2 linked regions of the Blastococcus colisei genome follow. The protein of the gene in region 2 binds, or shares a complex with, the protein of the main gene of each other region. Links are inferred from orthologs where the notes say so. Each region holds a gene or a part of one and is shown on either strand. Other genes may lie near its edges. The genes, in order: pcrA and uvrB.

The links.
Region 1: the proteins of uvrB (region 2) and pcrA are in contact, whole or in part, in a crystal structure (PDB 7EGT), measured with the Thermus thermophilus proteins. The link is inferred for Blastococcus colisei from one-to-one orthologs. Residues at the interface, in WP_096411307.1 of Thermus thermophilus: Glu23, Leu25, Arg26, Asp27, Gly28, Glu29, Arg30, Phe31, Arg55, Glu326, Asp327, Phe328, Glu379, Ser382, Gln383, His398, Gly400, Arg401; in WP_096412145.1 of Thermus thermophilus: His654, Arg656, Phe657, Gln666, Asp668, Glu669, Lys680, Arg681, Leu682, Ser683, Lys685, Tyr686, Ala687.

Annotation. Positions count from the first base shown.
Region 1 is NZ_VFQE01000001.1:803,499-818,119, reverse strand. The notes cover bases 7,896-10,891. They hold pcrA (DNA helicase PcrA), read right to left. Parts: upstream 10,552-10,891; coding sequence 8,239-10,551; downstream 7,896-8,238. Other genes in these bases: FHU33_RS03910 (chorismate mutase), read left to right, coding at 10,886-10,891; FHU33_RS03920 (M23 family metallopeptidase), read left to right, coding at 7,896-8,135. Also shown: sucD (succinate--CoA ligase subunit alpha), read right to left, coding at 172-1,047; sucC (ADP-forming succinate--CoA ligase subunit beta), read right to left, coding at 1,076-2,239; FHU33_RS03940 (CocE/NonD family hydrolase), read left to right, coding at 2,410-4,263; icmB (coenzyme B12-dependent isobutyryl CoA mutase small subunit), read right to left, coding at 4,337-4,738; FHU33_RS03930 (hypothetical protein), read right to left, coding at 4,774-5,778; FHU33_RS03925 (esterase/lipase family protein), read left to right, coding at 6,061-6,960; more of FHU33_RS03920, read left to right, coding at 7,287-7,895; more of FHU33_RS03910, read left to right, coding at 10,892-11,176; FHU33_RS03905 (hypothetical protein), read right to left, coding at 11,239-11,532; FHU33_RS03900 (carboxymuconolactone decarboxylase family protein), read left to right, coding at 12,025-12,597; RNA polymerase sigma factor SigJ, read left to right, coding at 12,594-13,505; FHU33_RS03890 (PIG-L deacetylase family protein), read left to right, coding at 13,516-14,250; FHU33_RS03885 (short-chain fatty acid transporter), read right to left, coding at 14,255-14,621. UniProt on the Escherichia coli protein: A helicase with DNA-dependent ATPase activity. Unwinds DNA duplexes with 3'-5' polarity. Translocates on single-stranded DNA with 3'-5' polarity. Initiates unwinding more efficiently from a nicked substrate than double-stranded DNA.
Region 2 is NZ_VFQE01000001.1:1,879,195-1,893,752, reverse strand. The notes cover bases 6,801-9,733. They hold uvrB (excinuclease ABC subunit UvrB), read right to left. Parts: upstream 9,360-9,733; coding sequence 7,242-9,359; downstream 6,801-7,241. Other genes in these bases: FHU33_RS08960 (TerC family protein), read right to left, coding at 6,801-6,947. Also shown: FHU33_RS08980 (alpha-hydroxy acid oxidase), read right to left, coding at 1-1,061; FHU33_RS08975 (alpha/beta hydrolase family protein), read right to left, coding at 1,121-3,175; FHU33_RS08970 (MFS transporter), read right to left, coding at 3,242-4,564; FHU33_RS08965 (TerC family protein), read right to left, coding at 4,610-5,704; more of FHU33_RS08960, read right to left, coding at 5,871-6,800; glycogen debranching protein GlgX, read left to right, coding at 9,838-11,949; treY (malto-oligosyltrehalose synthase), read left to right, coding at 11,970-14,273; FHU33_RS08940 (ABC transporter permease), read right to left, coding at 14,373-14,558. UniProt on the Escherichia coli protein: The UvrABC repair system catalyzes the recognition and processing of DNA lesions. A damage recognition complex composed of 2 UvrA and 2 UvrB subunits scans DNA for abnormalities.

The sequences.
Region 1 (14,621 bases), 1.1 Mb from region 2 along the record:
GACCGTGATCTTCGCAGGGCGCCGGGGACGCCGCTGCCCGGTGCCCCCAGGCGGGGACACCGGGCAGCCGGTGACGGTGGTCCTGTCAGGAACCGACGATGCCCGTGGTCTGCTTCCGCGCCCTGGTCCGCTCCTCGCTCGCCGGCGCTCGCTGCGATGCTCCCAGGGCTGTCAGCCGACGATCTCCCGCATGAGGCGCGCCGTCTCCGACGGCGTCTTGCCGACGCGCACGCCGGCGGCCTCGAGGGCCTCCTGCTTGGCCTGCGCGGTGCCGGCCGAGCCCGAGACGATGGCGCCGGCGTGGCCCATCGTCTTGCCCTCGGGCGCGGTGAAGCCGGCGACGTAGCCCACGACGGGCTTGGTCACGTTGGCCTTGATGAAGTCGGCAGCGCGCTCCTCGGCGTCGCCGCCGATCTCACCGATCATCACGATGGCCTCGGTCTCCGGGTCGTCCTGGAAGGCCTGGAGGCAGTCGATGTGCGTGGTGCCGATGACCGGGTCGCCGCCGATGCCGACGGCGGTGGAGAAACCGATGTCTCGGAGCTCGTACATCATCTGGTAGGTCAGGGTGCCCGACTTGCTGACCAGCCCGATCTTCCCGGCCTGGGTGATGTTGGCCGGGATGATCCCGGCGTTGGAGCGCCCGGGGCTGATCAGACCGGGGCAGTTGGGCCCGATGATCCGGGTGGCGCTGCCCTGGGCATGCGCCCAGAAGTACGTCGAGTCGTGTACCGGGATGCCCTCGGTGATGACCACGGCGAGCCCGATCCCGGCGTCCACTGCCTCGATGACGGCGGCCTTGGCGAACGGCGGCGGCACGAAGATGACGCTGACGTCGGCGCCGGTCTCCTTCATGGCGTCGGCGACACCGCCGAACACCGGGACGCTGGCGCCGTCGAAGTCGACGCTGGTCCCGGCCTTGCGGGGGTTCACGCCGCCGACGATGGCGGTGCCGGAGGCCAGCATGCGAGAAGTGTGCTTGCTGCCCTCGGAGCCGGTCATGCCCTGGACGATGACCTTGCTGTTCTCGTTGAGGAAGATCGACATTCTGGTGTCCTGTCGGTTCGAGGGGCGATTAGGCGGCGGCGAGTTCGGCGGCCCGGCGCGCGGCGCCGTCCATCGTGTCGACCACGGTCACCAGGGGGTGGTTGGCCTCGGCGAGGATCCGCCGGCCCTCCTCGACGTTGTTCCCGTCGAGCCGGACGACCAGCGGCTTGGTCGCCTCGTCGCCCAGGATGCCGAGCGCGGAGACGATGCCGTTGGCGACGGCGTCGCAGGCGGTGATCCCGCCGAAGACGTTGACGAAGACGCTCTTGACGGCCGGGTCGCCCAGGATGATGTGCAGGCCGTTGGCCATCACCTCGGCCGAGGCGCCGCCACCGATGTCGAGGAAGTTGGCCGGCTTGACGCCTCCGAACTCCTCGCCGGCGTAGGCGACGACGTCGAGGGTGCTCATGACCAGCCCGGCGCCGTTGCCGATGATCCCGACCTCGCCGTCGAGCTTGACGTAGTTGAGGTTCTTCTCCTTGGCGGCGGCCTCGAGCGGGTCGGCCGAGGCGGCGTCCTCGAGGGCGGCGTGCTCGGCCTGCCGGAAGTCGGCGTTCGCGTCGAGGGTCACCTTGGCGTCGAGCGCGAGGACGGTGCCGTCGGGCGCCTTGGCCAGCGGGTTGATCTCGACCAGGGTGGCGTCCTCCTGGGTGAAGACCTCCCACAGCTGGACGGCGATCGCGATGACCTGGTCGCGCACGTCGGCCGGGAAGTTGGCGGCGTCGACGATCTCGGCCGCCTTGGCCTCGTCCACGCCCTTCGACGCGTCGACCTGGATGCGGGCCAGCGCCTCGGGCCGCTCGACCGCGAGCTGCTCGATGTCCATGCCGCCTTCCTTCGAGGCCATGGCCAGGAAGGTGCGGTTGGACCGGTCGAGCAGGTAGGAGAAGTAGTACTCCTCGGCGATGTCGCTGGCCTGGGCCACCATCACCTTGTGGGTGATGTGCCCCTTGATGTCCAGCCCGAGGATGTCCTGGGCGCGGGCCCTCGCGTCCTCGGGGTCGTCGGCGAGCTTGACGCCGCCGGCCTTGCCGCGGCCGCCCACCTTCACCTGCGCCTTGACGACGACGGGCTGGGCGATCTCGCGGGCGATCGCCTCCGCCTCCTCGGGCGTCTCGGCGACGCCGCCGGGGAGCACGGGGACGCCGTGCGAGGCCAACAGGTCACGGGCCTGGTACTCGAAGAGATCCACGAACAGGCACCGTAGACCGCCCGTAACCCCGCCGCCCCCTCGGGCGTTGTAGGGGCCGGGAAGGCGTGGGGCGCATCACACGGTGCGTCACCCGATCGCTGCACTCCGGAGCTCCTGGAGCGCTCGCCGCCCGCCGCACCGCCCCGATCGCCGCCGATGAGGAGCCGTCCGTGCGCCGAGCCGCAACTGCCCTGGTCACCACCGTGCTGGCCGCCGGAGGCATGACCGCGCTGGCTCCGCCGGCGGCTGCCACCGAGGTCGTGCCGCGCGACCTGACGATCACCGTGACCGGACTCGGACCCGAGCGGCGGACGTGCCAGATCGACGCCGACCTCTACGTGCCGGCCGGGGTGACCGCGCGGCGGCCGGGACCGGCACTGCTCACGACGAACGGCTTCGGCGGCACGAAGGACGACCAGGCAGACTTCGCGCAGGGCTTCGGTGAACACGGGTACGTGACGCTCTCCTACACCGGCCTCGGATTCGTCGACGGCGACCTCTGCCCCATCACCCTCGACGACCGCGAGCACGACGGCGCGGCGGCCGGCCAGCTCCTGCGGTTCCTCGGCGGCGACCCGTCGATCGTCGCGGTGGACGACGCGACCGGTGCGCGCGTCCTCGTCGACCAGGTGATCCGCGAGGATCGCCGCACCGGCGTCGCCCACGACCCCGCGGTCGGGATGGTCGGGGGCTCCTACGGCGGCCAGATCCAGTTCGCGGCCGCCGCGGTGGAGCACGCGGCCGGCACCGACCGCCTCGACGCGATCATCCCGATGATCACGTGGAACGACCTCGCCTACTCGCTCAACCCCGACAACAGCGGGATCCCCGGCGGCGCGGCAGGGAGCGGCTCGGTCAGCTCGGCGAACACCGGCGTCTTCAAGTACCAGTGGTCCCTGCTGTTCACCGCGCTCGGGTTCGCCAACGGGGTGCAGGACCTCCCCGCGCTGTCCGATCCGGCGCAGGTGCAGGACCTGGCGCGGGAGAACTGCCTCAACTTCGACGCCCCGGTGTGCACCGCCCTCGCGGAGGTGGCGGCGACCGGCTTCGCCAGCCAGGAGTCGGTCGAGTTCCTGCGGTCGAACTCGGTGGCCGGCTACGTGTCCGACGTGCGCGTCCCCACTCTCATCGCGCAGGGCCAGGCCGACACCCTGTTCAACCTGCAGGAGTCGGTCGCGACGTACACCGCCCTGAAGGAGCAGGGCACCCCCGTGTCGCTGGTCTGGCAGTCGTGGGGCCACAGCGGCCCGAGCCCGCGGCCGGGAGAGCTGGACGAGCGCAACCCGGAGGACTCCTACCAGGGCCGCCAGGCGCTCGCCTGGTTCGACCACTACGTCCGCGGCCGAGGCCCGGCTCCGAAGCCGGCGTTCGACTACTACCGCGGCTGGGTCATGGAGGAGACCGGCGACATCGAGGAGGCCTACGCCTCGGCGCCGTCCTACCCCGTCGGTGAGGAGCGGACGCTGCACCTGTCCGGCGGCGGCCTCCAGGGCGGTGCGCTGGTCGACAGCCAGGCGGAGGTCGTCCCCGGCGTCAGCGCGTACAGCAGCGTGGCGCCGTTCGGGCCGAACTACACCGAGACCGCATTCCTCGACCAGTCGGGTCCGGTGACCGATCCCCCGGGGACGGCGATCCGCTTCGCCACGCCGCCGCTGGCCGAGCCGCTGGACGTCGTCGGTTCCCCGCGGCTCACCGTGCAGCTGGATGCCCCCGCGGTGGCCGCGACGCAGCCGACCGGACCGGCCGGGCAGCTGGTGGTCTACGCCAAGGTCTACGACATCGGCCCCGACGGCACGGTCGAGCTGCCGTACCGGCTGATCTCCCCCGCGCGCGTCGCCGACGTGACGAAGCCGGTCACCATCGAGCTGCCGGCGATCGTGCACCGGTTCGAGGCCGGTCACCGGCTGGCCGTGGTCCTCGCCGGCGGCGACCTGGCCTACCGGGGGTCCACCGTGCCGCAGCCGGTGAGCCTCGCGACCGGCCCCGACCACATCCAGCAGCTCACGCTGCCCGTCGTCGACTGAGCCAGGCATAGGTACCTATACCTGCGTTCTGGGCCCCGAGACGCAGGTATTGGTACCTATGCCTGGTCCGTGGTCAGGCGGGGGCGCCGACGTTCTGCTGCACCCAGTCGACGATCTCGGTGGTGGTCGCGCCCGGCGTGAAGATGTGGCCGATGCCCAGGCGCTCGAGCTCCGGGATGTCCTCGTCGGGGATGATCCCGCCGCCGAAGACGACGACGTCGTCGATGCCGCGCTCGTCCATCAGCTCGCGCAGGCGGGCGAAGAGCGTCATGTGGGCGCCGGACAGCACGGACAGCCCCACGGCGTCGGCGTCCTCCTGGATCACGGTCTCGACGATCTGCTCCGGCGTCTGGTGCAGGCCGGTGTAGACGACCTCCATGCCCGCGTCGCGCAGTGCACGCGCCACGATCTTCGCGCCGCGGTCGTGCCCGTCGAGGCCCGGCTTGGCGATGACCACCCGGATGCGTTCGTCCACGAGACGTAGCTTAGGAGCAGCTGCGCTGATCGCGGTCAGGAACGGCCACGGCGCAGGCGCCAGGCGAGCGCGGTGAGCGCCGCGTAAGCCAGCCCGGCGACGAGCAGGCCCGCTCCGGGAAGGGTCCACTCCAGCTCGCCGGAGGAGGCTGCGTCCCGCACCCCGGTCAGCGCCGCCCCCAGGACGACGACGGTCACGCCGAGCAGGCCCCCGACGACGGCCAGGCGCGGGCGCAGCGACGGCGCGATGACCGAGCAGAGGACGACGGCGCCGGCGAGCAGCAACCCACCCAGGAGCGCGAGCCCGGGGCGCTCGAGCAACGCCCGCGGGCCCTCCTGGGTCACCACGGTCTCCAGACCCGTCGCGGGGTCGGTGACCAGCTCGTCGGGCACGTCGGAGGACGGCAGCGAGAGACACAGGACGGCCGTGACGCCCAGCAGCACGGCGGAGCCGGCCAGGCCCGAGCGGACGGAGTCGAGCGCGCCGCCGTCCTCCATGACGGTCCGACCCCACGACCAGATGGCCACGACGCCCGCGAGGACGGTGAGCCCGAGGGCGACGACGCCGAGGACCCAGCCGGGCGCCGCCTCGACGCCGCTGGTGAGCACGCGCTCCCCGGCGAGCACCTCGACCGCGGGCCGGGTCGTCGAACTGCTGCCGTGGTAGAGCTCGATCAGCAGCTGTCCGACACCCAGCGCCCCGGCCACACCCGCGTAGGCCAGACCGAACTTCGGCACCGCTCCCCGGAGGAGGGCGCCGCCGACAGCGAGGTGGACTCCGGGCACGAGCAGGGCGACGAGCGCGCTGCCGAACCCGTCCACCGCCGACAGGTCCTGGCCGCCCACGACCAGATACGTGGGGAAGGCGGCCGCGACGCCGGCCAGGGCGGCGAGTACGAGCAGCACCCCGGCGACGCGAGCACCAGGGGGCACCGGGCCGACGACGAGCCCCTCCCCCGGCGTCGGCGTCCCTGCCTGCTGCGTGGCCGGGCGCGCCGACGGCGTCGGCCGCACCGCACCGCGGCGCGCGGTCGGCGTCACGCGGCGGCTGGTCGGCCCCGTTCGGGCGTCGCGGGACACGGTTCCCCCTTCGGTTCCCAGGTCGTCGGAATCGACCTCAGTCTGCGACCGCGGGCAGCGGTCGCGTGGTTCCGGATGGCAGCGATCCGGTCACGAACCGGACTCGATCCGCCGACGATCCGGAGAGTCGTGTGTGATGCGCATCACACGAGCGCATTACCGTGAAATCGACGGACACATATCCACGGACCAGCGAGGCCGAACCGCGCCGATGCCGGTGGAGGACAGTCGGGGAGATCGGTCATGCGTGCAACGAGTGGTCCGGAGCGCCACCCAGAGTCGCACACCGGACCGGCACCCGTCGGCACGCCAGGGGGCACGCTGCGCGCCCTGTGCAGCCCCGCCACGCTGACCGGCGGCCTCACCGAACTCGCCTGGGTCGGCGCCCACGTGCTCATGTATCCCCTCGGCACGCGGGTACCGGCACTGCGGCCCGACCCGCGCAACCGCCCGGGGCAGCAACCACCCACGGTGCGGGCGCTCTTCGCCGCCGATCCGCTGGCCGCCCGCATCCCGGTACTGCTCGTGCACGGCCTGGTGGACAACCGGTCGGTCTTCTCCGTGATGCAGCGCAGCCTGCGCCGGCGCGGGTTCGCCCACGTCTGCACCTGGAACTACAGCCCGCTCCTCACCGACGTCGCCCGCGGAGCGGCCGATCTCGGCGCGCACATCGAGCGCCTCTGCGAGCAGACCGGCTACGACCGGGTGCACGTCGTCGGGCACAGCCTCGGGGGACTGATCGCCCGCTACCACGTGCAGCGCCAGGGCGGGGACCGTCGGGTCGAGTCGCTGGTGACCCTCGGGACCCCGCACCAGGGTTCGGTCCTCGCCCACGTCGTCCCCACCCCGCTGATCCGCCAGCTCCGGCCGGGATCACCGGTGCTGCGGGAGCTCGCCGAGCCCGCCCCTGCCTGCCGGACCACGGTCACGGCGATCTACAGCGATCTCGACCAGGTGGTACTGCCGACGCGGTCGGGCCGGTGCGACCACCCCGATCTCGCCGCCCGTAACGTCCTGGTCCGGGGAGTAGGGCACATGAGCCTGCCCCGGCACCGGCAGGTGGTCGACGAGGTCGCCGCGACGCTGGCCGGCCGTCGCGAGGCCACGGACCGGCCGGCGGTCGGCCGCACCGCCGTCGCCTGAGCCGTTCCCGGGCGCGTCGCCGTAGGCGCGGCCGCGGTCATGCCGGTTCCGTCGTACCCGCGTGCCAGCGTCCTGCCGTCCTGCCGTCCTGCCGTCCTGCCGTCCTGCCGTCCTGCCGTCCTGCCGTCCGAGCCTCATCACACCGCGCACACAACGCGACACGTGCCGTGCGGTGCTTTGCCGTGCCATGACACATCGTTACGGTTCGATCACGGCGCCGGTGACCACCGGTGGACGACCGGACCCGGTCGTCCTCAGCCACCGCCGCTCCCCCGGCGGGCCGCCACACGGCTCGGCAGGGCAGCGCTCGTCCGGGAAGGTGCGCCATGTCTCGCAGCAGTGCACCCCAGGTCCTCGAGCGGCCCGGGACCGAGCGCGACACCGCCTCCCTGGGCGCCCCCATCGTCGACGCCACGCGGACAGCGCCCGCCGCCGTCTCCACGGCGGGGCCGACGGCCACCGCCGCGGAGCCGGTCACCGCGGAGCCGGTCACCGCGGAGCCGGCCACGCGCCCCCGGACCCGGCGGCTCCCCCACCCTCCCGGCCGCCGAGCCCACCTCTGGCTCGCCGCCCTGATCGCCGGCGCCGTCCTCGCGGCGGTCCCCGGCCTCACCGGACCATCGGACGAACTGACGGGCACCGCCTCCGACTACGGCCTCGGCGTCGCCGCCGACCTCGCCCTGAGCGGGGGCATCGACGACGCCGGCGTGCGCCGCAGCATCTCCGAAGCGGAGGCGCAGGCCCGGCTCGGCGAGCTCGCGGCCTCCCGCGCCGCGCGGGCCCCGAAGACCGTGCTCCCCACCCAGGGCCGGCTCACCACCTGCTACTGCATGCGCTGGGGCCAGATGCACTACGGCCTCGACCTGGCCGCCCCGCTCGGCACTCCGATCTACTCGGCCGCCGACGGCGTGGTCATCAAGGCCGGCCGCGTCTCCGGTTTCGGCAATGCCGTCTACATCCAGGACGCCGACGGCAACGTGCACATCTACGGGCACATGCGGTACTACGACGTCCGGGCCGGCGACATCGTGCACGCCGGCGACCAGATCGCGAAGGTCGGCAACGAGGGCTACTCCACCGGGCCGCACCTGCACTACGAGATCCACCGCGGCGACATCGACGGCCGCCCGCTCGACCCGCAGGACTGGCTCGCCGAGCGCGGCGTGCAGATCTGACGGTCGTTCGAGCGCGGCTTCGGGAGTGTTCTTCACACATTCGGAGCGCTGCATCGTCCCCGAAGGGCGAGAACAACCCCTAGAGCACGGCTGAGCCAGGGAGTCAGAGCTTCACGAGGGGGGCGTACCTGAGGACCAGGCGCTTGGTGCCGCCGGAGCCGAAGTCGACCGTGGCCTGGGCCTTGTCGCCCACGCCGGTCACCTCGACCACGGTGCCCAGGCCGAACGCGTCATGGCTGACCCGGTCGCCGACGTCCACCGCGATGACCGCCCGGTTGCCCGCGCCACCGCGCAGGCCACCGGTCGACAGACCGGTCGCGGCGACCCGCGACTGGGCCGACGAGTAGCCGGTCGACGCCGGGGCCGGCTCGAGCCGGGCCCAGTGCACCGTGTCCGGCGGGACCTCGTCCAGGAACCGGGACGGCGGGTTGTACGACGGCTGCCCCCAGCTGGTGCGCACCTGGGCCCGTGAGAGGAACAGCCTCTGCTGGGCGCGGGTGATGCCCACGTAGGCCAGCCGCCGCTCCTCCTCCAGCTCTCGCGGGTCCCCCAGGGCGCGCAGGTGCGGGAAGACGCCGTCCTCCAGCGCCGTCAGGAAGACGACCGGGAACTCCAGGCCCTTGGCCGTGTGCAGCGTCATCATCGTGACGACGCCGGCGTCGTCGCCGGTGACCGGGATCTGGTCGGCGTCGGCCACCAGCGACACCTGCTCCAGGAAGTCGGTGACCGTCCCGTTCGGGTTGGCTGCCTCGAACTCCGCGGCCACCGAGATCAGCTCGTTGAGGTTGTCGACCCGCCCCTCGTCCTGGGGGTCGGTGCTCGCCTGCAGCTCGGCGAGGTAGCCGGTGCGGTCGAGGATGCTCTCCAGCAGCGCGGCGGGCCCCGAACCGGTCTCGACCAGCTGCTCGAACTCCTCCAGCAGCGCGACGAACTCCTGGACCGACTTCAGCGAGCGGGTGGCGAGCTCACCCACCTCCGAACACCGGCGCAGCGCCGAGGCGAACGGGATCCGCTCGCGGTCGGCGAAGTTCTCGATGCATGCCTCCGCCCGGTCGCCGATGCCGCGCTTCGGGGTGTTGATGACCCGGCGCAGGCTGACGATGTCGGTCGGGTTGGCGACCACCTTCAGGTAGGCCAGCGCGTCGCGGACCTCCTTGCGCTCGTAGAAGCGCACCCCGCCGACGACCTTGTAGGGCATGCCGACCCGGATGAAGACCTCCTCGAAGACACGGGAGGCGTTGTTGGTCCGGTAGAAGACTGCGATGTCCTTCGGCTGGGCCACGCCCTCGTCGACCAGGGCGTCGATCTGCTCGGCGACCCAGGCGGCCTCGTCGTGCTCGTTGTCGGCGACGTAGCCCTCGATCAGCTCGCCGTCGCCGGAGTCGGTCCACAGGTTCTTGGGACGGCGACCGGTGTTGCGCGAGATGACCTGGTTCGCGGCCTTCAGGATCCGCTGGGTGGAGCGGTAGTTCTGCTCCAGCAGGATCGTGGTGGCCTGCGGGTAGTCGCGCTCGAACTCGTCGATGTTGCGGATCGTCGCGCCGCGGAACGCGTAGATCGACTGGTCGGCGTCGCCGACGACGCACAGCTCGGCCATGGGCACCGGGCCCGTGCCGTCGCCCACCAGCTCGCGGACCAGCATGTACTGGGCGTGGTTCGTGTCTTGGTACTCGTCGACCAGCACGTGCCGGAAGCGGCGCCGGTAGTGCTCGGCGACGTCGGGGAACGCCTGCAGCAGGTGCACGGTGTTCATGATCAGATCGTCGAAATCCATGGCGTGCGCCTGGCGCAGCCGCTGCTGGTAGAGCTTGTAGGCCTCCGCGAGCACCTTCTCCGGCGCCGTCTGCGGGACGTAGCCCTCCTCGTCGACCAGCTCGTTCTTGAGGTTGGACACCTGCGCGGCGAGGCTGCGGCCCGGGTAGCGCTTGGCGTCGAGGTCGAGGTCGCGGGCGACCATCGTCATCAGCCGGACCGAGTCGCCCTGGTCGTAGATCGTGAACGACGATTTCAGGCCCAGCTTGGCGGCCTCGGCGCGGAGGATGCGCACGCACATGGAGTGGAACGTCGAGACCCACATCGCGCGGGCGCGCGGCCCGACGAGGTGGGCCACCCGCTCCTTCATCTCGCCGGCGGCCTTGTTCGTGAACGTGATCGCGAGGATCTCGCCGGGCTGGGTGTGGCGCGCACCCAGCAGGTAGGCGATCCGGTGCGCGAGCACCCGGGTCTTCCCCGAGCCCGCGCCGGCCACGATGAGCAGCGGCCCGCCCTCGTGGACGACGGCCTGGCGCTGTGGGCCGTTGAGACCGGCGAGCATCCGCTCGAGCTCGCGCCCGACGGGGCCCTTGGCGGTGCGCTGGAGGGCCTCGGTTCCGGGCAGGGACTGCTGCGGCCCGGTCAGGGCCTCCTGGACGCTCATCCCGGGGTCCCCGCGGAGACGTGGAGCGCCAGCGGAGCGTTTTCGTGGGGTGGGTTCATGACCACATCACTGTAAGCCGGACGGGGGACACTCCCCGGGCGCCGTCCACGTCCACCCCACCCGTCCCACGAGCCGATCGTGGCGATCGCGTCGGACCTGTGGCAGACTCCGGTCCGTGCTCGCCACGGTCAGCTTTTACTACGGTCACCGGGATCCGGTGTCCGTCACCGCTGGCTGAGCACTCCGCCGCAACAGACGCCCCGGGCCCGAAGAGCCCCGGGGCGTTTTCTCGTTTCCGGGGACCTACGGGCCACCAGCACCCGAAGGACATCCCATGAGCGCCCTCACCGCCTCCTCCGCGCCCGTCGCCGTCACCGGCACCGAGATCGAGCGCATCGGCGAACTGCGGTCCGCGATCGACGCGTGCGACGCCGAGATCATCGAGCTCGTCCGGCGCCGGCTGGCCATCTCGCAGGAGATCGGCGCGCTGCGGTCGGCCAGCGGCGGCACGCGACTCAACCTCTCCCGTGAGCAGCAGGTGCTCGCGCGGTTCGAGGCGGCGCTGGGTGCCGACGGCGCCGCGCTCGGCATGATGCTGCTCCGTCAGGGTCGCGGCCGGCTCTGAACGAGGTCCCCGTCCTTCGACGTTCAGGGCGAGCCTCGGGACGGGGCCGTACAGCGGGACCGTCAGGGGACCGCGCGCCAGACCAGGGAGTCCTCGTCCCCCAGGGCCGAGACCTCGAGCAGCGTCCCCGGGCACTCCGCCAGCACCTCGGCGCCCAGCCCGTGCGCGAGCTCCAGCGCCGCCTCGAGCCCCTCGGCGGATGTCTCCGTCGACACCCGGAGGAGGCCGCGCCCCTCCTCGCGCCACACGCGCAGGTCGTCGTCCCCGGGGCGCAGTACTCCACCCAGCGCGTCGACGGCCGCCTGGTCCAGCGGTGGTTCGGGACGCAGCGCGAGGAAGAGGGTGAAGGTGTCCACCGCGAGAGTGTGCCCGCCGGCCTCTCGCGGCGGGCGCTGTATCCGGCGTCCCGTCCCGCGCCTCCTCCGGTCACCGCCCACCGGAAGGACGTGAGGCCGATGCACGAACCGATGCCCGTGCCGCCGTTCGGGCACCGCCTGCCCGCCGACGTCGCCGCCAGGTTCCGGGCGACAGCATCTGCACCCGCGTCCCGTCACTGCGCCCGTGCGCCCGTCCGGGTGCGACGTATCGCACCCGGCCTCTGCTGATCCCGACGTCCGGCGCGACCGGGCGTGTCCGCCGTGACCCCGCGGAGCGCCCGGATGTTGCCGGGGACCGGGCGCCACCGCTTCGCCGCTCTCCGAGGGGCCGAGGGTGCATCCGGTCGCCGGGCCGGTCGGGTCGCCAGGGGCTGGACCCGACCGGCTCCGGCCCTGATCTCCCGGCCGTGTCACATCCGGCTGCGCTGTTCCGTCTCCATGAGTGCACCCACCCGATGGAGAGGAACCGACATGACCGCGACCGACGACGCCCGCATCCCCCTCGACCCGCCCCGCACGCTGCTCAACCGGCTCACCCAGTGGTACTCGCGCCGCACCTACGGCACGGTTCTCGACCCGGGTGCGGCGATCGCGCACAACGGCCGCGTCCTGCGCACCTACATCCGGTACGAGCAGTCGCTCGCCCGGTGGAACCACCTCGACCCGACGCTGAAGGCGCTGGCCGTCATGTCCTCGGCCGCCACGATCGGCTGCTCCTGGTGCATGGACTTCGGCTACTGGGTGAGCGCCGAGGACGGCGTCGACCCGGCCAAGCTCCGCGACGTCCCGCGCTGGCGCGACAGCGACGTCTACTCCGACCTGGAGCGCCAGGTGATGGCCTACGCCGAGGCGATGAGCACCACGCCGGTCGGGGTCACCGACGAGATGGTCGCTGCACTGCGTCGCCGGCTGGACGACGCCCAACTGGTCGAGCTCACGATGATGGTGTCCGTGGAGAACAGCCGGTCGCGGTTCAACAGCGCCCTCGGACTGACCAGCCAGGGCTTCAGGGACCGCTGCGAGATCCCCGGCCGCCCGGCATGACCTCGGCGCTCGCTCCGTTCGACCGCCACCGGCGGCTGCTGTTCTCGGTGGCCTACCAGATGCTCGGCAGCGTCTCCGACGCCGAGGACGTCGTGCAGGACGCGTGGCTGCGCTGGTCTGCGGCCGACCGGAGCGAGGTGGCGGACGAGCGGGCCTACCTCGTGCAGACCGCTACTCGGCTCGCGCTGGACCGGATGACCTCGGCCCGCAGCAGGCGGGAGAGCTACGTCGGTCCGTGGCTGCCGGAACCGCTCCTGACCGGCGCGGGACTGGTCGCCTCCGGGTCCGCACCGGTCGACCCGACGGAGGCCGCCGAGGTCGGCGAGCAGGTGTCGCTGGCTCTGCTGGTGGTCCTGGAGACGCTCTCCCCCACGGAGCGGGCCGTCTTCGTGCTGCGCGAGGTGTTCGGCATGTCGATGGCCGAGGTGGCCGGCACGCTGGGCCGCACCGAGGTCGCCGTCCGCCAGATGGCCCACCGCGCCCGCGAGCACGTGCGCGCCCGCCGTCCTCGCTTCGACACCGACCGGCAGTCGCAGCGGGAGGTGACCGAGCGGTTCTTCGCCGCCTGCGCCTCCGGTGATCTGGCGGCGCTGCTGGCCGTCCTCGCGCCGGACGTCGTGCTGGTCAGCGACGGCGGCGGCAAGGCGAAGGCCGCGCTCCGCCCCATCCTGGGTGCGGAGAAGGTCGCCCGGTTCGTCGCCGCGACCGCGACGCAGGGCTTCAGCCTTCCCGGCCTGCGGGTCGAGGTCGCCGAGGTCAACGGCGCCCCCGGGATCGTGGCCTGGGCCGGGGAGGAGCCGCTGCTGGCGATGTCGCTGGTCGTGGCCGACGGCGTCGTCGAGCAGGTCCTCATCGTGCGGAACCCGGACAAGCTCTCCGGCCTCTCCGCCGCCGCGAACGACTTCTAGGCTCGCGCGGGTGACCCCGCCCCTCCCCCGCAATCCGGCCGAGCACGTCGAGCGGGTCCTCTGCGTCCTCGCCCATCCCGACGACGTGGACTTCGGGTCGGCGGGGACCGTCGCGACCTGGACGTCGGCCGGCACCGAGGTCGTCTACTGCATCGTGACCGACGGCGACGCGGGCGGCTTCGACGAGACACCTCGGGAGCAGATGCCGATCCTCCGGCGGGCCGAGCAGCAGGCCGCCGCAGCCGCGGTCGGAGTGAGCGACGTGCGTTTCCTCGGCTACCCCGACGGGCGGCTGGAGCTGACCCTCGACCTGCGCCGGGACATCAGCCGGGTCATCCGGCAGGTGAAGCCGCAGCGCGTCCTGACCACCTCGCCGGAGCGGTTCTGGGAGCGGGTCGCCGCTAGCCACCCCGACCACATGACCGTCGGCGAGGCGACGATGCGCGCGGTCTACCCCGACGCCCGCAATCCGTTCGCGTTCCCGGAGCTGCTGGACGAGGAGGGGCTGGAGGCCTGGACGGTGTCGGAGGTGTGGCTGGGCGCCAGCCCGCGGGCCGACCACCCCGTGGACGTCACCGACGTGCTCGACCGCAAGATGGCCGCGTTGCGCTGCCACGTGACGCAGGTCGGCCACATGCCCGAGCTGGAGCAGTTCGTGACGGGTTGGATGGGTCAGACGGCGCAGCGTTTCGGGTTGGCCGACGGCAGGCTCGCCGAGGCCTTCCACGTCGTCCACACCGCCTGACCGCTCAACCGGCTCCGAGAACGAGCATCGTCCCGCCGAACACGATCCCGGTGATCAGGCAGGTGATCGCGGTGAACCCGAAGATGTCCCGGACCCCGAGCCCGGCGACGGCGAGCAGCGGCAGCGCCCAGAACGGCTGGATCATGTTGGTCCACTGGTCGCCGTAGGCGATCGCCATCGTGATGACGGCCGGATCGACCCCGAGCGAGTCGGCAGCGTTCAGGAAGATCGGCGCCTGGACGGCGAACTGCCCGCCGCCGCTCGGGACGAACATGTTGAGCAGGCCGGCCGAGAGAAAGGCCCACAGCCCCAGAGTGCCGGGGCTGGAGATGTCGCTGAACCAGCCGCTGAGTTGGGCCGCCAACCCGGAG
Region 2 (14,558 bases):
CAGGCGCGGGCGCCGGAGGCCACAGCGGCGACCACGTCCGCGCCGTCGAGGATGCCGCCGTCCAGGTACACCTCGGCCCGGTCCCCGACGGCATCCACGATCACCGGCAGTTGCTCGAGCGGCGTCGGGGAACGGTCCAGCTGGCGACCGCCGTGGTTGGAGACGACCACGGCGTCGGCGCCGGCGTCGACCACGGCGCGCGCGTCGTCGGCGTCCAGGATCCCCTTCACGATGAGCGCGCCCGGCCAGCTCGCCCGCAGCGCGCGCACGTCGGCCAGGACGGCAGCCGGCTCGAACACACGGTCCACGAGTTCGGCCACCGTGCCGCCCCAGGAGCGCAGCGAGGCGAATTCCAGCGGCGGTGTGGTGAGCAGATCGACCCACCAGCGGGGGTGCAGGGCCGCGTTGACCACCGTCCGCGCGGAGAGTGCGGGCGGGATGGTGAACCCGTTGCGCACGTCGCGCAGTCTCGGTCCGGCCACGGGGGTGTCCACGGTCAGCACGAGCGCCTCGTAGCCGGCTGCGCGAGCCCGCTCCACGAGAGCGGCGCTGGCCTCCCGGTCGCGCCACAGGTACAGCTGGAACCACCGCCGCCCCCCGGGCGCCGCGTCGGCCAGCGCCTCCAGCGACGTCGTCCCCATGGTGGACAGCGCGTAGGGGACACCGACCCGCTCGGCGACCCGGCCGACGGCCGACTCCCCCTCCGTGTGCATGAGACGGGTGAACCCGGTGGGCGCCAAGACCAGCGGCAGGGCGGAGCGGGTGCCCAGCAGCGTCGTCGACGGGTCGACCACGGAGACGTTCCGCAGCACCCGCGGCCGGAACTCCACCCGCTCGAACACCTCGCGCGAGCGCCGCAGGCTGATCTCCGCCCCGGCGGCGCCGTCGGTGTAGTCGAAGACAGCGCGGGGCACCCGCCGGCGAGCGATCTCCCGGAGGTCGCCGATCGTGGCCGCCCGCGCGAGCCGTCGTTCGGTCGCGTTCCCGGACGGGCGTCGCGGCCTCACCAGTTCCTGGAGCTCCTGCCAGCGGGGCAACCGGCGCTCGACCACGGTGTGCACTTCCTTCCTCCGGCGACCCGAGTGCCGCCACCCTGCCAGGAGCTCGATCGCGCGGGACATCAGTTCACGCGGGTGGCGCGCACGCTGAGCGGCTCGGCGCCGGCCGGTTCGACGTCGATCAGCTCGCCGTCCGCGACGGGCTGGTCGACCAGCTCGTCCGCTCCAGATCCGGGGTTCTGCTCCGTCGGCAGCCAGCGGGCCCACCAGCGGAGGATGTGCTCGAACCGGGCCAGCCGGTGGCGGGGCCGCCCCGAGCGGCTCAGTTCGTGTCCCTCCCCCGGGAAGAGCAGCAGCTCCGAGGGGACGCCGCGGCGCTTGAGCTCGACGTAGAGCCGGGCACCCTGCTCGACGGGGCAGCGCCAGTCCTCCTCGGAGTGGACGACGAGGGTCGGCGTGGTGATCCCGGGGGCGTTCGTCATCGCGCTCTGCGCCGCCAGCCGGTGGGGATCGGTCCCGAGGTACTGGTCGGGAAAGACCCAGCCGATGTCGGACGAGCCGACGAAGCTCACCGGGTCGAGGAACGCCCGCTCTACGACGGCACCGGCGAAGCGGTTGGTCCGCCCGATCAGCAGGGCGGTGAGATAGCCGCCGTAGGAGCCGCCCATGACCCCCACCCGGTCGGCGTCGAGCGCCGGGTCCGCCAGGGCCGCGTCGAGGAAGGCCAGGACGTCACCGGCATCGAGCCCGCCCCAGCCGCCGCGGATCACCCGGCCGTGCTCGGCTCCGTAGCCGGAGGAGCCCCGCGGATTGCACTGGACCACCGCATACCCGGCGGAGACGTAGGTCTGCATCTCGTCGAACAGGGTCCAGCCGTACTGCGCGAACGGCCCGCCGTGGACGGTCAGCAGCACGGGATGCGGACCGGGACCCGGCGGGGTGGTGACCCACCCGTGCACCTGATGGCCGTCCGGAGCCGGGGCCGTCCGCTCCGCCATCCGGTGCACGCGACCGGTCTCGCCTAGCGTCCGGCCGAATGCGGTGAGCAGCCGGCGCTGTCCGGGGGTGAGCGCGATCAGCTCACCGGCGGACCGGTCGTGCGCGACGACGGCCACGACGACTCCCCCGGCGGCCGCGAAGCCGCGGACGGTGAACGGCCCGTCGATCAGGGCCTCGGGCACGCCGCCGTCCAGCGGTACCCGCAGCAGCTCGACGCTGCCGCGCCGCTCGACGCCGACCAGCACCGCGCCGTCGACGACGACCGTGGACGATGTCTCGTCCCCGCGGTGGTGCTCCTCCGGGTCGAGCAGCGGCTCGAGGGCGCCGTCGCCGGCAACCCGGCACGGCACCGCCTGCCGGGCGACGAAGTCGACTCCCTCGGGGCCGAGGTCCGGCGTTGCCGTGACGTACAGCTCGTCACCGGCGTAGGCCGGCAGCGCGGTGTCGCCACGGCAGGCGGTCACCCGCCGCAGCCCGGACCCGTCCGGCCGGATGGCGTACACGTCTCGCACCAGATCGCGGTCGGCCCGCGGGTGGCGCGCGGACACGAACGCGAGCTCACCGCCGTCCGGGCGCCAGGTGACGTCCTCGCAGTCGGCGTCACCGGTGGTCACCTGCACCGGCTCCGGCAGCTGGGCGATGTCGTCGGCGAAGTCGGCCGGGAGGCCGAGCACGAAGACCTGGCTCGGCTTGTCGGCGAGGAACCCGACCCCGTCGCGCCGGTACTGCAGCGAGGTGATCAGCCGTGGCGCCTCCGCCTCGGCCCCCACGCCGTCGACCGTGCCGTAGCGGCCGGGCTCCGGCACCCGGGCGACGTAGGCCAGGCGACGCGAGTCCGGTGACCAGACCGGCGCCCCCGCGCCGAGGTGGTGCGAGGTGAGCGTGCGGGGCTCCCCGCCGGCGGTCGGCAGCAGCCAGATCTGCGGCTTCCCGCCCCGCTCGGCACTGAGGAAGGCCAGCCAGCGGCCGTCCGGTGAGAACGCCGGGGCGCTGTCGCGGGAACCGGAGGTCACCGGACGAGCCGGCGCGGACCCGTCGGTGGGCACCGCCCACAGCTGGCTCCGGTACTCGTCGGCCTCCAGGTCCGGACGGGCCACGGCGACGACGGCCATCCGGCCGTCCGGGGACACGGCCGGCACCCCCGGCGTGCGCAGGAGCGCGAGATCGTCAGGGCGCATGGCCCGCGACGCTAGTCCGTCCGGGGTGCAGGGCGCCGCGTGACCTCCGGACCCGCAGCGCTGGGCTCAGGACCGGATCGTCCGCGCGCGAATGGTGCTCACCAGCGCCAGGCTGCCCAGGAGCGGCAGCGTCGCAAGCAGCAGCAGGCTGCGATCGAGACCCAGGACCTCCCCCATCCCGCCGACGACCGCGGAGCCCACGCCCCCGCCCACGAGGAAGACCAGCGTGGCGATGCCCAGGGCCACGCCGCGGACGTCCGCCGCCACGGCACCGCCCACGGCGGCCATGAGGGCCGGCTGGCCGAGACCGAAGGCCAGCGTCACGAGGACCACCGCCGTCACGAGCACAGCCGCCGAGCCGCGCGCCGCTCCCACGGCGGCGACGACCATCGCCACCGCCGCCGTCGCGTCGGAGACGACGAGGGACCGGGCCGGCCCGAGGCGCGCGAGCAGTGGACCCGCGAGACGCGGAGCGAGGAAGCCGGTGACGGCACTCGGTACGAGCGCCAGTCCCACCTGCAGCGGCGTCCACCCGCGCACGGCGAGGACCGCCGGAACAGCGATCAGCAGAGCGAACCAGGCCGCCGGCACGGCCGAGGCGGCCAGTGCGCTGCGGACGACGACGGGCTCACGGACGACTCGCCGCGGGAGGAAGCCCTCCGGGCGGCGGCGGACCCGGGCCGCGACGGCGGGCACGCCGAGGCCCAGCAGCAAGGCCCCCACCGTCGCCACCAGGACTCCCGAGGCAGGCGACTGCACGAGCAGCACCAGTCCGGCCGCCGTGGCGGCCACGAGCACCGCGCCCAGGACGTCGAGCCGGGCACCCGTTCCCTGCGTCGGCAGGGCTCGCCACAGAGCGGGGACGACCAGGAGTCCGAGCGCGGGAAGCGCGACGACTGCCCGCCAGCCGGCCAGATCGGCCACCAGGCCACCCGCCAGCGGGCCGAGTGCGCTCACGGCGGCTGCCGTCCCGGCGACCTGACCGAGGGCGGTGGTCCGGACGGCGCCCTCGTAACGGGCGCTGACGATGGCCATGCCGAGGACGGGCACCGCGGCCGCTCCCATGCCCTGCAGCACCCGAGCGGCCAGCAGCACCTCGATGCTGGGCGCGAAGCCTCCGAGGACCGCGCTGCCGGCCATCAGGCCAACCCCTACCAGGAGGGGCAGGCGGATGCCCGCCAGGTCAGCAGCCCGGCCGTAGATCGCCGTCGCCACCGCGAGCATCAGGGCGTAGAGGCTGATGACCCATGAGACCCCGCCGGTCGTGAGGTCGAGGTCGGCCGCGATCGCCGGCAGCGTGACCGCGACGGCTGCGCTGCCCATCCCGGCGAGGCCGAAGAGCAACCCGACGAGCCCGGCGACGCGGCCGGCGTCCGTCCCCTCACCCACGGAGACGAGTCAACCGGCCGCGGCCGACGTCTGTTCCGCCGCCGCTCAGCGGCGGCTGCGCTCCTCGCCGGATTCGTCGGCGATGCGGGCCTCGGCAGCGGCCGCGGCCTCGGGACCCCCGGTCGGGACGGACTTCGCCGTCTCGGGGTCGATGTCCGGCGGCCCGGCGCTGGCGAGCTGACCGCGGGTCTTCACCAGGCTGGCCACCGTGGCGACGATCAGCACACCCAGGATGATCGACAGCGAGAGCCAGATCGGGATGTGCGGCACCGCCTCGATGGGCTCGCGCTCGCCTGCGAACGGCAGCTGGTTCTCGTGCAGCGCCTCCAGGATCAGCTTGACGCCGATGAAGGCCAGGATGACCGCGAGTCCGAGCGAGAGGTACACGAGCCGCTTCAGCAGGCCGCCGAGCAGGAAGTACAGCTGACGCAGGCCCATCAGGGCGAAGACGTTGGCCGTGAAGACGATGAACGGCTCCCGGGTCAGGCCGAAGATCGCCGGGATGCTGTCCAGCGCGAAGATCAGGTCGGTCGTCCCGAGCGCCAGGATGACCACGATCATCGGCGTCCACATCTTCTTGCCGTTCTCGCTCACCCGGATCTTCGCGCCGTGGTAGTCCTTCGTGATCGGCAGGATCTTGCGCATCCGCCGGATGAAGGCGTTCTCCTCGTAGTCCTCGTCCTCGCCACGGTGCTTGACGAGGTTGACCGCGGTGTAGATCAGGAAGACGCCGAAGATGTAGAAGACCCACACGAACCGCTCGATGACCACGGCACCGATCAGGATGAAGATCCCGCGCAGGACCAGGGCGATGATGATGCCGATCATCAGCGCTTCCTGCTGGTACTTCCGTGGCACCTGGAAGCGCGCCATGATGATCACGAAGACGAAGAGGTTGTCGACCGAGAGCGAGTACTCGGTGAGCCAGCCCGCGTAGAACTCCGTGGCGTAGGTGCCATTGGTGAACGCCAGCATCAGGACGCCGAAGATCAGCGCCAGGCTCACGTAGAAGCCGACCCAGAGACTGGCCTCCTTGATGGAGGGCTCGTGCGGTCGACGAGCGACGATGGCGAGGTCGGCGAGCAGCAGGACCGTGAGCCCCACGAACGTCGTGATCTCGAACCAGACGGGTAGCTCCATGCGGTGGGTTCCTCCGGGGGACAAGCAGTCTCAGCACCGGAGGTCTCTCCCACCGCACGCCGGCGGGCGCGCGACCGGCAGCACCGGAGGCCATGGGACCTCGTGATGACGACGCTGCCGCGGGGGGATACTCCCCTCCTTCGCATCCCCCCGGCGGCCGCGATCGTCAGTGTTCGCGTCGGCCCGGGTTCGCGGCGCTCACGCTACCTGCTCGGTCGGTGTCGGACTCGCTGGACGCCCGGAGGGAGTCCACCGGCGTCTCCTCACCGGCCGACAGGGATGTCGGGTCGGCCGCTGCCACCTCGGCGACGAGGTGCTCACGCCGGTCGTGGCGGACCCGCCAGAGGCTGGCCACGGTCGTGACCACCAGCGTCGCGAGGATGACGAGCAGGGACACCGTGATCGACACCTCGGGGATCACGGTGACGTGCTCGCCGCCGTTGATGAACGGCAACTCGTTCTCGTGCAGCGCGTGGATGACGAGCTTCACGCCGATGAAGCCGAGGATGACCGCGAGGCCGTAGGAGAGGTAGACCAGCCGGTCGAGCAGCCCGTCGATGAGGAAGAACAGCTGCCGCAGCCCGAGCAGCGAGAAGGCGTTGGCGGCGAAAACGAGGAACGTCTCCTGGGTGAGGCCGAAGATCGCCGGGATCGAGTCGACGGCGAAGATGACGTCGGCCGTCCCGATAGCGATCAGGGCGATGGCCAGCGGGGTGAGGAACCGCTTGCCGTCCAGCTTCACGGTCATGCGGTCGGAGTGGTACTCGTCCGTGGTCCGCAGGCGCTTGCGGGCGAACCGGAGGACGGCGTTCTCCTTGTAGTCGTCCTCGTCCTCGTGGCCGCCGCTGCGGGCCTGCATCCACGCGGTGTAGATCAGGATCGCGCCGAACAGGTAGAAGACCCAGCTGAAGTTCGCGATGGCCGCCGCCCCGACGACGATGAAGACGGTCCGCAGGGCCAGCGCGAACGTGATGCCGAAGAGCAGCACCTTCTGCTGCAGCTCCCGTGGCACGCCGAACGCGGCCATGATCAGGACGAAGACGAAGAGGTTGTCGACCGAGAGGCTCTTCTCGGTCACGTAACCGGCGAAGTACTCGCCGGCGAAGCCGGCGCCCCAGCCCCACCAGACGAGGAAGCCGAACACGATCGCGATGCCGACGTAGAGCGCCGACCACATCGCGGACTCGCGCAGCGTCGGTGCGTGCGGCGTGCGCACGTGACCGACGAGGTCGAAGACGAGCATGCCCACGATCGCAGTGACCGTGACAGCCCATACCCAGAAGGGCACGTCCAAGGTTCAGTCCTCCGGAGACTCGGCGGCGCGCTCGCGCCGCTCAGGGTCGGTTCCGGAGGTCTCTCCCGTCGCCTGGCGTGACGACCGGCAGCGCCGGAGATCCGTGGGGACCTCGTACTGACGACGCTGCCGCGGCGGGATACTCCCCTCCACAGCAGAACCACGTGCCCGTTCCCGGGACGCGTGGTCCTCACGTCGCCAACGGTCGTACCCGCTGCCTTGTTCCCGGCCGCGCTGCTCCTCTCAGGCGTGGGCGGCGTCGAGCTGGCGAAGCTCCTTCTTCAGCTCGGTCAGCTCGTCGCGCAGCCGCGCGGCGACCTCGAACTGCAGCTCCCGGGCAGCAGCCAGCATCTGCTCGTTCATCTGCGTGATCAGGTCGGCGAGTTCGGCGCGTGGCAGGCCCTGGACATCGATCGACCCGGCCTTGCCGGCCTTCTTCTTCGACGAGAGACCAGGGACCGGCGACTTGCCGCGGGACTGCTGCCGCCCGGAGCCGCCGATCAGCTCGGCGGACTCCGAGTCCTCGGCCTCGCGGTAGATGCCGTCGAGGATGTCGACGATCTTCTTCCGCAACGGCTGGGGGTCGACGCCGCGCTCGGTGTTGTAGGCGATCTGCTTCTCGCGGCGGCGGTTGGTCTCCTCGATCGCCAGCGCCATCGACGGGGTGACCTTGTCCGCGTACATGTGCACCTGGCCCGAGACGTTGCGCGCCGCACGGCCGATGGTCTGGATCAGCGACGTGCCCGACCGGAGGAAGCCCTCCTTGTCGGCGTCGAGGATGGCCACCAGGGACACCTCGGGCAGGTCGAGGCCCTCGCGCAGCAGGTTGATGCCGACCAGCACGTCGTACTCGCCCTGCCGCAGCTCCCAGAGGAGCTCCACGCGCCGCAGGGTGTCCACCTCGGAGTGCAGGTACCGGACCTTGATCCCGAGCTCGAGCAGGTAGTCGGTGAGGTCCTCGGCCATCTTCTTGGTCAGCGTGGTGACCAGGATCCGCTCGTCCTTCTCCGTCCGGATGCGGATCTCGTGCACGAGGTCGTCGATCTGCCCCTTGGTCGGTTTGACCACGACCTCCGGGTCGATCAGCCCGGTCGGGCGGATGACCTGCTCGACGAATTCACCGCCGGTGCGGCCCAGCTCGTAGTTCCCGGGCGTCGCCGACAGGTAGACCGTCTGGCCGATGCGGTCGGTGAACTCCTCCCACTTCAGCGGGCGGTTGTCCATCGCCGAGGGCAGCCGGAAGCCGTGTTCGACGAGCGTCCGCTTGCGGCTCATGTCGCCCTCGTACATGCCGCCGATCTGCGGCACCGTCACGTGCGACTCGTCGATGACCAGCATGAAGTCGTCGGGGAAGTAGTCGATGAGACACGAGCCGGCGCTGCCGGGCGCGCGGCCGTCGATGTGCCGGGAGTAGTTCTCGATGCCGGAGCAGAAGCCGACCTGGCGCATCATCTCGATGTCGTAGGTCGTGCGCATGCGCAGCCGCTGGGCCTCCAGCAGCTTGCCCTGGCGCTCCAGCTCGGCCAGCCGCCCCTCGAGCTCGGCTTCGATGCCCCCGATCGCCCGCTCCATGCGCTCGGGGCCGGCGACGTAGTGGGTGGCCGGGAAGACGAAGAGCTCCTCGACCTCGCGGACCACCTCGCCGGTGAGCGGGTGCAGGTAGTACAGCCGCTCCACCTCGTCGCCGAACATCTCGATCCGGCAGGCGAGCTCCTCGTAGACCGGGAAGACCTCGATCGTGTCGCCGCGCACCCGGAAGGTGCCGCGGGTGAAGGACAGGTCGTTGCGGGTGTACTGCTCGGTGACCAGCGTGCGGAGCAGCTCGTCGCGGTCGCGGGACTCCCCCAGCCTGATCTTGAGCGCCCGCTCCACGTACTCCTGCGGGGTGCCCAGGCCGTAGATGCAGGACACGGTGGCCACCACCACGACGTCCCGGCGCGTGAGCAGGCTCTGCGTCGCCGAGTGCCGCAGCCGCTCGACCTCGTCGTTGACCGAGGAGTCCTTCTCGATGTAGGTGTCGGTCTGCGGGACGTAGGCCTCGGGCTGGTAGTAGTCGTAGTACGAGACGAAGTACTCGACGGCGTTGTTCGGCAGCAGCTCGCGGAACTCGTTGGCGAGCTGGGCCGCGAGGGTCTTGTTCGGCGCCATGACCAGCGTCGGGCGCTGCACCTGCTCGATGAGCCAGGCCGTCGTCGCCGACTTGCCCGTACCGGTGGCACCGAGCAGGACGACGTCCTTCTCCCCCGCGTTCACCTTCTCGGCCAGCGCCGTGATGGCCGCGGGCTGGTCGCCGGAGGGCTCGAACTCGCTGACGACCTGGAACCGCCCCTGCGTGGGCCGGATCTCCGTGGATGTGGGCACGGGGAAACGGTACGACGGCGGTGTGACAGAACGGGCCCGAGCGGTTCCGTGGGCCGACTGGTGCGCCCGGGGCCATCCGGAACTCATCCGCTACTTGTCCTCGACGGCGGCGCCCCCCTAGCGTGCCTGGTCGCAGGAGCGGTTCCAGACCGGGGACCAGCGCCACCCGGAGTTGCCGGGCGAGGTCGGACCCCGGATCGCGGCGTCCGGCCCCCCGGGGTCGTCCATCGCCCGCCCGGCGCGGTTGCCCGCCGCGGCCCGTCGGACCTGCGCACGACGCCCCCCGCGGCCCGACCGCGGGGGGCGTCGTCGTCCCCGGACGAAAGGGTCGCGCCTCACAGGGAAGTCAGGTGTGCGCAGCCTCGCGCCAGGGCACGACAAACCCCTGTCCAGCCCCACCATGCTTCCTCCGCGAAGATCGCCGGAGAGACCCATCGGCCCCCGGCACGGGGCCACCAGCGCAGGAGGAACACCCAGGATGACCCAGGTCTGGCCCGGCAGTGCCTACCCCGTCGGGGCCACGTACGACGGCACCGGCACCAACTTCGCGATCTTCAGCGAGGTCGCCGAGAAGGTCGAGCTGTGCCTCTTCGACGAAGCGGGGAACGAGGAGCGCATCCGCCTCCCCGAGATGGACGGGTACGTCTGGCACGCCTTCCTCCCCGGCATCCATCCCGGCCAGCGCTACGGCTTCCGGGTGCACGGCCCCTACGACCCCGCCGAGGGCCAGCGCTGCAACCCGAACAAGCTGCTGCTCGACCCGTACGCCAAGGCGATCGACGGCCAGATCGCCTGGCACCCGTCGGTCTTCGGCTACGACTTCGAGACCAAGGAGCGCAACGACGAGGACTCGGCACCGCACATGCCGAAGTCCGTCGTCGTCAACCCGTACTTCGACTGGGGCGTCGACCGCCCGCCGAAGACGCCGTACAACAAGACGGTCATCTACGAGGCCCACGTCAAGGGCCTGACGATGACCCATCCGCGGATCCCGGAGGAGTTGCGCGGCACCTACGCAGCCATCGCGCACCCGGCGATCATCGAGCACCTCACCGAGCTGGGGGTCACCGCGATCGAGCTCATGCCGGTGCACCGGTTCGTGCAGGACGACACCCTGCAGCAGAAGGGCCTGCGCAACTACTGGGGCTACAACACGATCGGCTTCTTCGCGCCGCACGACGAGTACGCCAGCGACACCACGGCGGGTCAGCAGGTGCAGGAGTTCAAGGGGATGGTGCGGACCCTGCACGAGGCCGGCATCGAGGTCATCCTCGACGTCGTCTACAACCACACCGCCGAGGGCAACCACCTCGGTCCGACGCTGTCGTTCAAGGGCATCGACAACCAGGCCTACTACCGGCTGGTCGAGGACGACAAGCAGTACTACATGGACTACACCGGTACCGGGAACACGCTCAACGTCCGGACGCCTCAGTCGCTGCAGCTGATCATGGACTCGCTGCGCTACTGGATCACCGAGATGCACGTCGACGGTTTCCGCTTCGACCTCGCCTCCACCCTGGCCCGCGAGCTGCACGCCGTCGACCGGCTGGCTGCGTTCTTCGACCTGGTGCACCAGGACCCGATCATCAGTCAGGTCAAGCTCATCGCCGAGCCGTGGGACGTCGGCGAGGGCGGCTACCAGGTGGGCAACTTCCCGGCGCTCTGGACCGAGTGGAACGGCAAGTACCGCGACACGGTCCGCGACTTCTGGCGGGGCGAGGGCGGGACGATCGGTGAGTTCGCCGACCGGATCTCCGGGTCGTCGGACCTCTACCAGCACTCGGGGCGCCGTCCGATGGCAAGCATCAACTTCGTCACCGCGCACGACGGCTTCACCCTCAACGACCTCGTCTCCTACAACGAGAAGCACAACGAGGCCAACGGCGAGGACAACAACGACGGCGAGAGCCACAACCGCAGCTGGAACTGCGGGGTCGAGGGGAAGACCGACGACCCGGAGATCCTGCAGCTGCGGGCGCAGCAGCGCCGCAACTTCATCACCACGCTGATGCTCAGCCAGGGGGTGCCGATGCTGCTGCACGGCGACGAGCTGGGGCGGTCGCAGGGCGGCAACAACAACGGCTACTGCCAGGACTCCGAGCTCACCTGGATCGACTGGGAGAACGTCGACGAGGGCCTGCTCGAGTTCACCAAGGCCGTCACCAAGCTCCGCAGCGAACACCCGACGTTCCGCCGTCGCCGGTTCTTCCACGGCCGTCCGGTCCGCCGAGGACTCGGCGATCCCGTGCCGGACATCGCCTGGCTGACGCCCGCGGGCGAGGAGATGACGGAGGACGACTGGGACGCCGCCTACGCCAAGTCGCTGGCCGTGTACCTCAACGGCGTCGGCATCCGGGAGATGGACGAGCGCGGCGAGTACGTCACCGACGACCACTTCTTCCTGGCGTACAACGCCTCGCACGAGCCACTCGACTTCACGCTGCCCAGCGACGACTACTGCCAGAACTGGACGACGGTCCTGGACACGGCGGAGATGAACGAGGTCGAGCCCGTCGAGGTCAAGCCGGGCGACACGGTCACGGTGCAGGGGCGCTCGATCGTCGTCCTCACCGGCCCCGCGCTGTGACGGAGGACGACCGCCGGCGCGTGCCGGCCGCCACTTACCGCCTGCAGGTGCACGCCGGGTTCCGCCTGGAGGACGCCGCGGAGGTGGCCGGCTACCTGGCCGACCTCGGGGTGACCCACGCCTACTCCTCTCCCCTGCTGCGCTCGGCCGAAGGCAGCAACCACGGCTACGACACCGTCGACCACGCGCACATCGACGAGGCCCGCGGCGGGCGGGCCGGCTTCGACCGGTTCGTCGCCGGCCTGCACCAGCACGGGCTCGGTCTGGTGCTGGACCTCGTCCCCAACCACATGGGCGTCGACGACCCCGCGGCCGCGCCCTGGTGGTGGGACGTGCTGAAGCACGGCCAGGACAGCGCGCACGCGGCCGCCTTCGACATCGACTGGGAGTTCGGCGGCGGCAAGGTCCGCATCCCGGTCCTCGGCTCGGCGGACGACGTCCAGAAGCTGGAGGTGGTCGACGGTGAGCTGCGGTACTACGACAACCGCTTCCCGATCGCGCCGGGCACCGGAGCCGGCACCCCGCAGGAGGTGCACGCCCGCCAGCACTACGAGCTGGTCGACTGGCGCCGGGCCGACGCCGACCTGAACTACCGCCGGTTCTTCGCCATCAACACCCTGGCCGGGCTGCGCGTCGAGGACCCGGCCATCTTCGACGCCACCCACGAGCTGGTCCTGCAACTGGTGGACGACGGCGCCGTCGACGGCCTGCGGATCGACCACCCCGACGGCCTGGCCGACCCCGAGGGATACCTCGATCGCCTCGCCGAGGCCTCCGGCAACCGCTGGACGGTCGTGGAGAAGATCCTCGAGCCGGGCGAGGACCTGCCGGAGTCGTGGCGGACCGCCGGGACGACGGGCTACGACGCCCTCGCCGAGGTCGACGAGGTGCTGATCGACCCCGCCGGCGAGGCGGCGCTGACCGCGCTGGACACCGAGCTGGCCGGCAAGGACGTCGACTACGAGCAGCTGGTCCACGACTGCAAGCGCGAGGTCGCCGACGGCATGCTCGGCTCGGAGGTCGCCCGGCTGGTCCGGGTCATCGGGAAGCTCGGGTGGGCGGGCAACAGCGCAGTCGACGTCGCCCAGCAGACCGAGGCGCTGGCCGAGCTGCTGGCCAGCTTCCCCGTCTACCGCAGCTACCTGCCCGACGGTCGCGAGCACCTCGACGCGACCGTCACCGCCGTCCGCAACCGCCGCCCGGACCTGGTCGCCGCGGTCGATGCCCTGCACTCCGTCCTGTCCTCCGCCGGGTCGGAGGCGGCGACCCGGTTCGAGCAGACCAGCGGCCCGGTCATGGCCAAGGGCGTGGAGGACAGCGCCTACTACCGGTGGGCGCGGTTCGTCGCGCTCAACGAGGTGGGCGGCGACCCGGCGCGCTTCGGCAGCACGGTCGCGGAGTTCCACGCCGCACAGCAGCGCCGCGCGGAGCGCTACCCCGAGTCGATGACGACGCTGTCCACCCACGACACCAAGCGCAGCGAGGACGTCCGCGCCCGCCTGGCCGTGCTCGCCGAGCTCCCGAGCGACTGGGCGCAGCTCGTCCGCACGCTGCTGGAGCGCCATCCGCTGGCGGACCGGCCGCTGGCCCACCTGGTGTGGCAGAACATCGTCGGCGCATGGCCGCTCTCCCGGGAGCGGGCGCAGGCCTACGTGGAGAAGGCCGCCCGCGAGGCCGGCACATCGACGACCTGGACCAATCCGGTGCAGGAGTTCGAAGAGCACCTGCACGCGCTGGTCGACGCCGCGTACGACGATCCCGCCACCACGGCCGACATCGACGCCTTCGTCACCCGGATCGCGCCGTTCGGCCGGTCGAACTCGATGAGCCAGAAGCTGCTGCAGCTGACGATGCCCGGCGTCCCGGACGTCTACCAGGGCACCGAGCTCTGGGACTTCTCGCTCGTCGACCCCGACAACCGCCGTCCGGTCGACTACGCCCTGCGCCGGAAGCTCCTGGCCGACCTCGACCGTGGCGAGATCCCGGCGGTCGACGACAGCGGCGCGGCCAAGCTGCTCGTGGTCTCGCGCGTGCTGCGTGCCCGCCGCGACCACCCCGAGTGGTTCGGCGGGTACGAGCCGGTCGGGGTCACCGGGTCGGCCGCCGAACACCTCGTCGCCTACGACCGCGGTGGAGCCGTCGTCGTGGCGACCCGCCTGCCGGCCGGACTGGCGGCCACGGGCTGGGGCGACACGGCCCTGCAGCTGCCCACCGGCGCCTGGCGCGACCTGTTCACCGGCGAGCGGGTCGTCTCCGACATGGACGGCCTGGCCGTCGACGCGCTGCTGACCCGCCTCCCCGTGGCGCTGCTCACCCGCGATTGATCGGGGACCCGGCGACCAGTGGACCCCTGCGTCCCGTTCGCGGACGTCTTCTGGGCCATACAGGTCCACTGGTCGCTCCAGCGACGGGCGGCCGCCGGTTCAGAAACGGATGGCGTCGATGACCTTGGCGCGGACGGCGATGATCGCGGGCAGCAGCCCGGCCAGAGCGCCGACGGCCGTGGCGGCGATCATGCCCTCGATCGCTGCGGCCACCGGGAATCCCGGCAGGTCCGCGATCGGGATGCCGTTGTTCAGCAGCTGTTCCAGCGGCAGGTTCCGGACGAG